DNA from 3 places in the Alteromonas sp. AWM4_230 genome. Region 3 is predicted to be linked to each of the others. Evidence: predicted binding sites of a transcription regulator. Region 3 holds the regulator's gene; each other region holds the start of a gene.
The links. The regulator ArgR, encoded in region 3, controls arginine synthesis, uptake and breakdown. The targets are predictions, from matches to a motif close to ANTGAATANNTATTCANT.
Positions count from the first base shown of each region.

Region 1: a site for ArgR is predicted at 1,509-1,526, ahead of ACXACS_RS16385 (OadG family protein). Genes of this name have one in related genera too.
Region 2: a site for ArgR is predicted at 2,122-2,139, ahead of ACXACS_RS19585 (aspartate aminotransferase family protein). Genes of this name have one in related genera too.

Region 1 is NZ_JBSWTB010000001.1:3,794,465-3,797,746, forward strand. It holds gene oadA (sodium-extruding oxaloacetate decarboxylase subunit alpha) at 1-1,100, opposite strand, end outside; gene ACXACS_RS16385 (OadG family protein) at 1,119-1,394, opposite strand; tRNA gene ACXACS_RS16390 (tRNA-Arg) at 1,655-1,731, opposite strand; tRNA gene ACXACS_RS16395 (tRNA-Arg) at 1,785-1,861, opposite strand; tRNA gene ACXACS_RS16400 (tRNA-Ser) at 1,899-1,990, opposite strand; gene csrA (carbon storage regulator CsrA) at 2,545-2,736, opposite strand; gene alaS (alanine--tRNA ligase) at 2,871-3,282, opposite strand, start outside.
Region 2 is NZ_JBSWTB010000001.1:4,538,019-4,541,300, reverse strand. It holds gene astA (arginine N-succinyltransferase) at 1-683, opposite strand, end outside; gene ACXACS_RS19585 (aspartate aminotransferase family protein) at 704-1,912, opposite strand; gene ACXACS_RS19580 (HDOD domain-containing protein) at 2,431-3,282, opposite strand, start outside.
Region 3 is NZ_JBSWTB010000001.1:1,091,125-1,094,406, forward strand. It holds gene ACXACS_RS04705 (TonB-dependent receptor) at 1-460, shown strand, start outside; gene ACXACS_RS04710 (type 1 glutamine amidotransferase domain-containing protein) at 654-1,337, shown strand; gene argR (transcriptional regulator ArgR) at 1,423-1,887, opposite strand; gene mdh (malate dehydrogenase) at 2,125-3,063, shown strand.

The DNA of each region.
Region 1 (3,282 bases), 2.7 Mb from region 3:
GCAGTTTCTTTAGTGATACTCTTATAGCGCTCGCCTGTTAGCACATTAAGTACCGACTGCGTACCGACAATTTGCGAGGTGGGCGTTACAAGAGGGATAAACCCAAGATCTTCACGTACCCGAGGAATTTCTTTTAACACCTCTTCAAACTTATCTTCAGCACCCTGCTCTTTTAGCTGACTTTCCATGTTGGTTAGCATGCCACCTGGCACTTGGGCCAGCAGAATACGTGCATCTACACCTTTAAGGCTTCCTTCAAATTTGCTGTATTTCTTTCTGACTTCTCTAAAATAACTCGCAATTTCTTCCAGTTCAGGTAACGCAATACCCGTGTCGCGTTCTGTGCCTTCAACGATTGAGACCATAGTTTCCGTTGCGCTGTGACCGTAGGTCATGCTCATTGATGAAATAGCTGTATCGAGCATATCAATACCGGCATCAATGGCCTTTTGGTAAGTTGCCGTGCTCAACCCTGTTGTGGCGTGGCACTGCATGGCGATAGGCACATCGACGGTTTCTTTTAACCCTGTAATTAACGCTTCGCACTCATAGGGTTTTAAAAGCCCGGCCATGTCTTTTACACAGATAGAATGCACGCCGAGGTCTTCAAGTTGTTTAGCCATACCTAGCCACAGCTCTAGATTATGCACAGGGCTTACTGTATAAGAAATCGTGCCTTGCGCGTGAGCGCCGCTGTCTATGGTAGCTTTAATAGCAGTTTTCAAATTTCTGATGTCATTCATGGCATCAAAAATCCTGAAGACGTCTACACCGCTTTCGTGAGCGCGCTCTACAAAGCGAGTAACGACATCGTCAGCATAGTGGCGATAACCCAATAAGTTTTGACCACGCAATAACATTTGCTGTTTAGTATTGGGCATGGCTGCCTTTAACTTACGAATGCGCTCCCATGGGTCTTCTCCCAAGTAACGGATACAGGCGTCAAAGGTCGCACCGCCCCAAGATTCAACAGACCAAAAGCCTGCCTTATCTAACTTTTCAGCAATGGGAAGCATGTCCTCAATACGCATACGCGTAGCAAGAAGCGATTGATGGGCATCACGCAGGACCAGCTCGGTAAGGGCCAGAGGCTTAGACATGGTAACTCCTGATATGGATTATTTTTTAGAATTTTGGCGATGGGTATGAATTGCAGCAGAAATAGCAGCGATGACATTACCGTCTATTCCTGGTTGTACCGCTTGATCGTTTCGGCTCAACTTAGCTGAAGTAGCTAAAGGCTCTGATGTTTCACCTGGAAATGCTTCACAAAAACGTGCAATCAAATGAATGCCGACAATAAGCAGTCCCAAGAATGAAAAGACAAATACCATTCCTATGAGCATAAGAGAGCCTGCTTCAATGAGCAAACTAGCGACGGATTCCGAATTCATATTCAATCCTGTTGTTATTTTGTACCTGAATAAGTATCACGAGGTTTTTCAAAACACAACAAAACAGCATAAAAAACCACTTAAAATTGAATAAACCCCCACAATATGAAACTTAATGCATTATTACTTAATAAATTTGCAACATATGCATTGTATTTATATGAAGCTGGGGCTTTATGCGAAAGTAGCTTAGAAAGAAAAGAAGAATTGAAAGATTTAAGAAATGAAAAAGCCCACCTAAAAAGGTGGGCTCTTCAATATGGCGCGTGTGGAAGGATTCGAACCTCCGACCGCCTGGTTCGTAGCCAGGTACTCTATCCAGCTGAGCTACACACGCGTTAACTTGTTTACTTTTGAATATTACCTCAAAAGGTGACGCTTTAAAATAAGTGGCGCGTGTGGAAGGATTCGAACCTCCGACCGCCTGGTTCGTAGCCAGGTACTCTATCCAGCTGAGCTACACACGCGCAAAACTTGTTGTTGGCCGTCACTGCCAACGAATAATGGCGGAGAGGGAGGGATTCGAACCCTCGATACGCGTATATGCGTATGGTTCCTTAGCAGGGAACTGGTTTCAGCCACTCACCCACCTCTCCTTGACTGCGGGGTGCATTTTACGGATTCATTGGCCTGAGTCAAACCTTTTTTATAAAGAAATTGTTCACTCGCTGCCATTTTAAACGATTCGAACAAAAAACCAGTAAATTGTTCGCAATACAAACAATTAAATCAGATTTCATTTGTCACTATTAACCAATTTGTATTTGAAACTACAAGGCCCCTTTACCTTTGTCACCACTTTTTCTTTGTTAATGTGCTCAAATTATCAAAAATAATGTCAGTAATTTTTAAATTTTCTCGCCTCAATTCAGCTGCACTGCTGTGTATTGCTCGCTTGAGTTCTACTTACGCGCTTTAAGGCCGCTGATAAAAAGCTTTAGCAGGTTTTCTGTATCGCTTCTAGAAAAGGTATAGGTTAAAAAGCAGGCCATGCAAAGTGGACTGTCCAAGTTGCTACCTTTATGCCTAAAACGCTTGCTTGATGATTTTATGTTTTTCAATCGCTTCAAAGTTTTTGTTAGCGGGGAGTGCTAGAAAAACAAAAAAGGCCAGCAATAGCTGACCTTTTCCTATGAAGCGTATTATGCAATTATTCTGCAGAGCCTGGCTGACCGCCTTTTTCTGCCTGAATGCGCATATATATTTCTTCACGGTGCACAGAAACTTCTTTTGGTGCGTTAACACCTATACGTACCTGATTCCCTTTTACGCCTAGTACGGTAACGGTTACATCGTCACCTACCATAAGCGTTTCACCAACTCGACGAGTCAAAATAAGCATTCGCTTGCTCCTGTTCCTTAATACTGAACATCATCCATTAATATTTGCCAACCCAACGGCACGACCCGATGGTAGCGACAGTGATTCCCTGTTCCTGTGTCACTTCAAAAACTCACTGTTATACACAAAAATAATTATAGCTTATCTTGTAACCAAGCGTTAACCGAATCTAGTGCCTGGTTCAAGTTTTCAGGCTGATCACCACCTGCCTGTGCCATGTCAGGACGTCCGCCTCCTTTGCCACCCACTTGTGATGCAACAAAGTTAACCAACTCGCCTGCCTTTACTTTACCTGTGAGGTTTTTAGTAACACCAGCAATAAGATTCACTTTCGCATCGTTGGCCACACCTAGTACTACGATCCCTTCGCCAATTCGGTTTTTAATGTCATCCATCATTGAACGCAATGACTTCGCTTCAACACCTTCCAAATTCGCAACAAGAACTTTAACGCCATTTATCTCTACTGCATTACTAAGCATATCAGCACCTTGCTGACTCGCCAGTTTTTGTTTCGCAGAATTGAGCGCTTTTTCTAGTTCTTTA
Region 2 (3,282 bases), 3.4 Mb from region 3:
CCAATGACTTCTTGCGCTTCTTTGCTAAGCAGATTTACGTATATCGGGTACTTTGGCATAAGCTCAGCAATAAACACTTTATTACCAATGCCAGTTAAGTAGTCGGCAGTAGGAAAATCCATTGAGAAGAAGTGGGTTTCCAACCACTCCCAAAACGGTGAGCGTCCTTCTTCATCACTTACACCGCGCATTTCAGCTATGACTGTCTCTGAAAAGCGTTCACGGTGCTCCATCATGAACAAGAATCGAACCTTTGAAAGAAAGCGGCCGTTAATGCCGCCACGGGCTTGTTCGCGAAGAAACAGGGTACATATCTCAGTAACGCCAGTGTAGTCATTACAAAACGTTAGAATGTCTACCGTATTGTGAATGTTCAGCTCGCGCGAGGCATGCACGACTTTGCTAAGGTGGTAATGATAGAACGCATCATCTATACCAACAGCCGCTTCAATACCTGTTGTTCCCACTACCTGTCCGGTAGTGGTATCTTCCATTACAAACAAGTATGACTCATCGCCAGGTTCAGTTACGTTTGGCTTGTTGAACGCGGTTTCTGCACGATCAATTTTACGCTGCAGCAACTCGTCGTTGACAGGTAAAGACGTAAAGCCAATACCTGATTCAACGGCGATTTCTTTAAGCGCGTTATAGTCGGCCTTCGTGATAGGGCGAATGATATTCATGTTCGCTACTCGTGTTGTAATTATTCGGCGTTTACAACGGCAGCAACGGCGCGTTCAAAACGTGCAAGACCTTCTTTAATGTCTTCATCAGGAATAACCAGTGAAGGTGCAAAACGAATAACGTTCATGCCAGCAACAAGACACATAAGGTTCTCTTTAGTTGCAGCCATCATGAAGTCGCGTGCACGGCCTTGGTATTTCTCATTCAATGCACAACCTAACAACATGCCTTGACCACGTACTTCTTCAAATACGTTGTACTTGTCATTGATAGCGCCAAGTAGTTCACGGAAAAGGGCTTCTTTCTTAAGCACGCCTTCAAGCACTTCTGGCTGGTTCACGATATCTAACGCTTTTTCCGCAACCGCACAAGCCAGTGGGTTACCGCCGTAAGTACTACCGTGGGTACCTGGCTTAAGATGTGCTGCAATATCATTCGTTGTTAGCATGGCGCCAATTGGGAAGCCGCCACCAAGAGATTTAGCGGTTGTTAGGATATCAGGTGTTACGCCAAGACCCATATATGCGTAAAGGTGACCGGTACGACCCACGCCCGATTGTACCTCATCGAAAATTAGCAGAGCATTGTGCTTGTCACATAGCTCACGTACACCTTTTACAAAGTCGGCGTCCGGTGGAATGATCCCGCCTTCACCTTGAAGCGGTTCCATCATTACAGCACAAGTTTTATCCGAAATTAGGGCTTCAAAAGCAGCTAGGTCATTGTAGTCACAGTGATCAACCGCGCCTGGCTTAGGACCAAAGCCGTCAGAGTAAGCCGCTTGACCACCTACCGTTACGGTAAAGAACGTACGACCATGGAAACCTTTATTAAAAGCAATGATTTGATTCTTGTCTTCACCGTGCTTATCAAGTGCCCAACGACGAGCAAGCTTAAGTGCCGCTTCGTTAGCTTCCGCACCAGAGTTGGCAAAGTAAACTTTGTCAGAGAAAGTTGCATCGTTAAGCTTTTTAGCAAGGCGAAGCGCTGGCTCGTTGGTAAATACGTTACTTAAATGCCAAAGCTTGCTGCCTTGTTCATTAAGTGCTTTAACTAGCTCAGGATGGCAGTGACCTAAAACGTTTACTGCAATACCACCTGCAAAGTCGATGTACTCAGCTCCATCTTGATCCCATACGCGTGAACCTTCACCTCGAACAGGTACCATACCTGCTGGGTTATAGTTAGGAACCATTACATCATCAAATGTAGCGCGAGTTACGTTCATCTTTGTTACCTCTGCATTGGGCGCCAATCGCCTGCTTGTCTAATCAATGCGCACGTTTCATACGTGCTGCGTGAGTCGATAAGCACTAATTTGGCGCATAAAAACTAATCGGATTTGATTTACAGTATGCCATTTTTTTTAACATTTGTCTTCTATGTAAAGGGCTGCAGCCCTTTATTTATAAGGACTGTGGCTTAATTTGCAGGAAAAGTGAATAACTATTAACTACTGGGCTATATCATTAAGTAATAATCAATTTTTACGTTAAGAAAAGCGCCGCGTGGTGGTTTTGTGGTGCTTTAACAGAATAAAAGGGAGTAATGCGCCGTGACAAACTTGCCTGTTTACTCGTGCTGAAAACAGGCAAAGTACTGAGGTACGGCCGATATTTTTGAGTATCAGACATCAACTACGAAAAAAGTGCATAACCAATGCATGAATATCCATAAAATATTTCACGTTTAGTGCACTATTTTGCGTGATTGGTGTTCTAAATGAGTAGTGTGTAGCTAAAAGCTCTAGTAACTATCTTCATTTTTCACCAACGGAAGGGTGAAGATATCCGTGCTTTTAAGTGCCTCAAGTGCACCCGCAGGGTATTTTTGTTCAGCGAAAAGTGGTTTAACTTCTTTAATGTCGACAAGCTTTAACTGATGCAACATGCGTATTTGCGTATAAGCACGTGCTTGGTGCAGTATTTTGCTCAAGGTCTTGGCCTGCGCAGGCTGTTTATCAGCACATGCACGCATTGGCTGTGCAATTGGCAGGCGGGTAAAGTGCATCCACTCCAAAATATCTGCGCTTATTGCATCAGCAAATTCTTGCTGTAAGGCAATAAGGTGGTTTGCTGATGGCGCAATTTTTAGCAAAGCCTCGTGCCGTTTTTGTTCTTTATCTTTTTGACACTCTTGCAGCAGGTGCAGCTGAATTTTATCAAACAGCTTAAAGTAAAGCCTCGTCACGGCGCAACGGCCTAAGTTACTTACCATTGCCAACACGTAGGCTTGATTTTTATTCAGGTCGCTTAATGTAGCAAGGCGCTTAGCGGTCAGCGCAATGCCCGTAGAGTACTGCGTTAGTTTTTGTTTTATCAACGGGTATGGATCGGTAATTTGAGGCATTGCACGCTTTAATATCAACGACGGGATTAGCGTACGTAAGTTTTCGATACCTAAAAAGCTTAAAGCCGTACGTAAGGTTTCAACCACAATAATACGCCCTCGCGAGTCTTTTCGCCTAAATCTGGGCGTATTTACTACTACAATAAGTTCGTCGTAAAGCCACGGCATAGTGGCGACTATTGGCTCTAGCTTTGACACTGAGCATGCTTTGACAGATAAGGCATCTAATAGCTCACCAATGTTTTCAGG
Region 3 (3,282 bases):
GGATTGGAACATTGCTCACCGCTTTACGTTGGACTTCCGTTACACTACTGAACTTATTGATGGCTACAACACTACGTTCTCTGCGTTCGCGGTTGCTCAGTCTGGTAAGCCATACAGCTTTACTATTTCTGAGGACGAAGTAAATAGTATCTTTAACTTCACGCCTTACTTGGACTCTAACAACGTACTTCCAATTGGTGCTGAGCGTAACGATGAAGAAAGCCCTTGGTGGACAAAAGTTGATATCGCGGTTCGCCAAGATGTTCCAGCCTTCCACAAAGACCACACAGCACAAGTATTCTTCGTGATTGATAACTTCACAAATATGCTTAACGATGATTGGGGTATCCTAGAAGAGACTTCATTCAATACAGCTGTTGTAGGTACTGCTAATCCAGAACGTCGTCAAGGTGATGCGTCACTTTGGGAATTACGTTTGGGTGTTAACTACCGCTTCTAAGAAGTAGTAAACACTAACTACAAGTTGTAGTGTTAGGTGCCACTTTCCTTAACAGGAAGTGGCACTTTTTTATGCCTGCGATTTATCTCACACACAAGCCACTAATCGATCACAGTGTTTGCTTATGATCTAAGTCCCTCCACAACACGAACTAACTGACGAGAAAACTTTTAAATGCTCGCAAGGAGGGCTTATGACAAAACGTATGCTTATGGTAATGACGTCTCACGAAATTATGGGTGATACGGGTAAGAAAACTGGCATGTGGTTAGAAGAGTTCGCAGCGCCATATTACGCATTTAAAGACCAAGGCTATACGATTACGCTGGCATCACCAATGGGCGGGCAGGTGCCTATTGACCCTAATAGTCTTGCAGAAGACGCAATGACAGACGACGCTATGCGTTATACCAAAGATGAATTGGCACGTAGTGCTATCGCCTCGACTATACCGCTTGAAGATGTGCGTGCTGATGAATTTGACGCGGTATTTTACCCCGGTGGCCATGGTCCGCTATGGGATCTTTCTGATAACGCGCACTCGATTAAGTTAATCGAAGACACAATTGCAGCGAATAAACCTGTCGGCGCAGTGTGCCACGCTCCAATCGTGCTAAAGGATGTTAAAACTCCAGATGGTAAATACTTAGTTGATGGCAAACAAGTAACGGGGTTCTCAAACAGCGAAGAAGCTGCAATGGAACTTACTGACGTTGTTCCCTATCTGGTAGAAGATGAACTGGTTAAAAAGGGCGGTAAGTATGAAAGTGCTGACGATTTCGCGGTAAAAGTCTTTACTGACGGTTTGTTAGTAACGGGTCAGAACCCACCGTCATCTCGCCCCGCAGCAGATGCGCTTATTAAGTTGCTATCTTAGGATAACTTTCGGTTATACCCTATTTGGAAACCGCATCTTGTATGCGGTTTCTTGATTTTTGATTGTCGGCTTTTGGTTGCCCTAACTATACATTTTCAAATAAATCTTCAACGCGTTGTCTTAATTCTTCAATTCTTGTTACGTCAGCAGGGGCAATGAAAATAGTGTCATCACCTGCAATAGTCCCTAATACGCCGTCTTTTTTACTTAATGAATCAAGTAAACGAGCAATAAGTTGAGCAGCGCCTGGGCTGGTTCTAATAATAACCATGACATTGTTGTGCACAATATCTAGTACCAACTGTTTTAGCGGACTTTTGGCGGTAGGCATACCTAGTTCAGGGGGCAAACAGTAAACCATGTCTCCCCGTGCATTTCGGGTTCGTACTGCACCAAACTTACTTAGCATTCTAGAGATTTTGGATTGGCTGATGTTGTCAAAACCTTGTGCTTTCAAAGCGTCAACAATCTCGCCCTGCGAACCGTAATTTTCTGCTTTTAAGATTTCTTTAAAAGCTTTGATGAGTTGCTCTTGTTTTGCGTTTGCCATTAGCGCTCTTTTCTTTTTTAAGTGTTATCGTAAGGAATTGTATTTAGTATGCGTATATTGTGCCGTACAGGTAGACTTTGCGCAATTTCTTTGCATAATCATTCATGATAATGAATATCGAATAAAAATCGCCATAAATAACGTTAATAAGACGATCCGGTGATTGAGTTTTCCCCCGCGTTGCATTAGTGTGACGTTCCGTTTAAATACGTGAAGTAATCCCATAGGAGAAATGGTATGAAAGTAGCCGTGTTAGGTGCTGCCGGTGGTATTGGTCAGGCGCTGTCTTTGTTGTTGAAAACACAATTGCCAGCAGGTTCAGATTTAGCGCTATATGACGTTGCGCCAGTTGTTCCTGGTGTTGCCGTTGATTTGAGCCACATCCCCACTGCGGTAAAAGTAACCGGTCACGGTAAAGATGACCTAGCTGATGCACTTACTGGAGCAGACGTAGTTCTTATTCCAGCGGGTATGCCTCGTAAGCCAGGTATGGATCGTTCTGATCTGTTCAACATCAACGCCGGCATTGTTAAAAACCTAATTGAAGGTGTAGCTGATAACTGCCCGAACGCGTGTGTTGGTATCATCACTAACCCAGTTAACACTACTGTAGCTATTGCAGCTGAAACGCTTAAAGCTAAAGGCGTTTACGACAAGAACAAGCTTTTCGGTGTAACGACACTTGACGTTATCCGTGCTGAAACTTTCGTTGCTGAACTTAAAGGTGTAGACGTATCTTCTGTGCACGTACCGGTAATCGGTGGTCACTCGGGTACAACTATCCTTCCTCTTCTTTCACAAGTTGAAGGCGTAGAGTTTACAGACGAAGAAGTATCTAGCCTAACTACTCGTATCCAGAATGCGGGTACTGAAGTTGTTGAAGCGAAAGCTGGCGGCGGCTCTGCAACCCTTTCAATGGGTCAAGCAGCAGCGCGTTTCTGTCTGTCTCTAGTTGCAGCAATGCAAGGTGAGAACGTTGTTGAGTACACTTACGTACAGACTGACGACAGCGACGACGCAGCATTCTTCGCACACCCAGTACGCCTTGGCGCAAACGGTGTTGTAGAAATCTTGCCATACGGCGAGCTAAGCGCGTTTGAAGAAAAAGCGAAAAACGACATGCTTGAAGGCCTACGTGGCGACATCAAGCTAGGCGTTGATTTCGTAAACGGCTAATAGTGCCTTTGGCGGGTAAGCCTGAAAAGGCAATCAAAACGTAGGCCCGCCGTGAATACGTCCATGTAGGCTTCGCCACCGCTTCCCTGCGGTGGAGAGCCTACATTTTAACTACCTTCCCAGTCTTTACACCAACATGCGATCTTACCGGACCTCATTACTCTAGAGAGTAGAAAGCCTGTTACGACCTTACGTATCCAGCTTTTTTGTTGCGTGCTT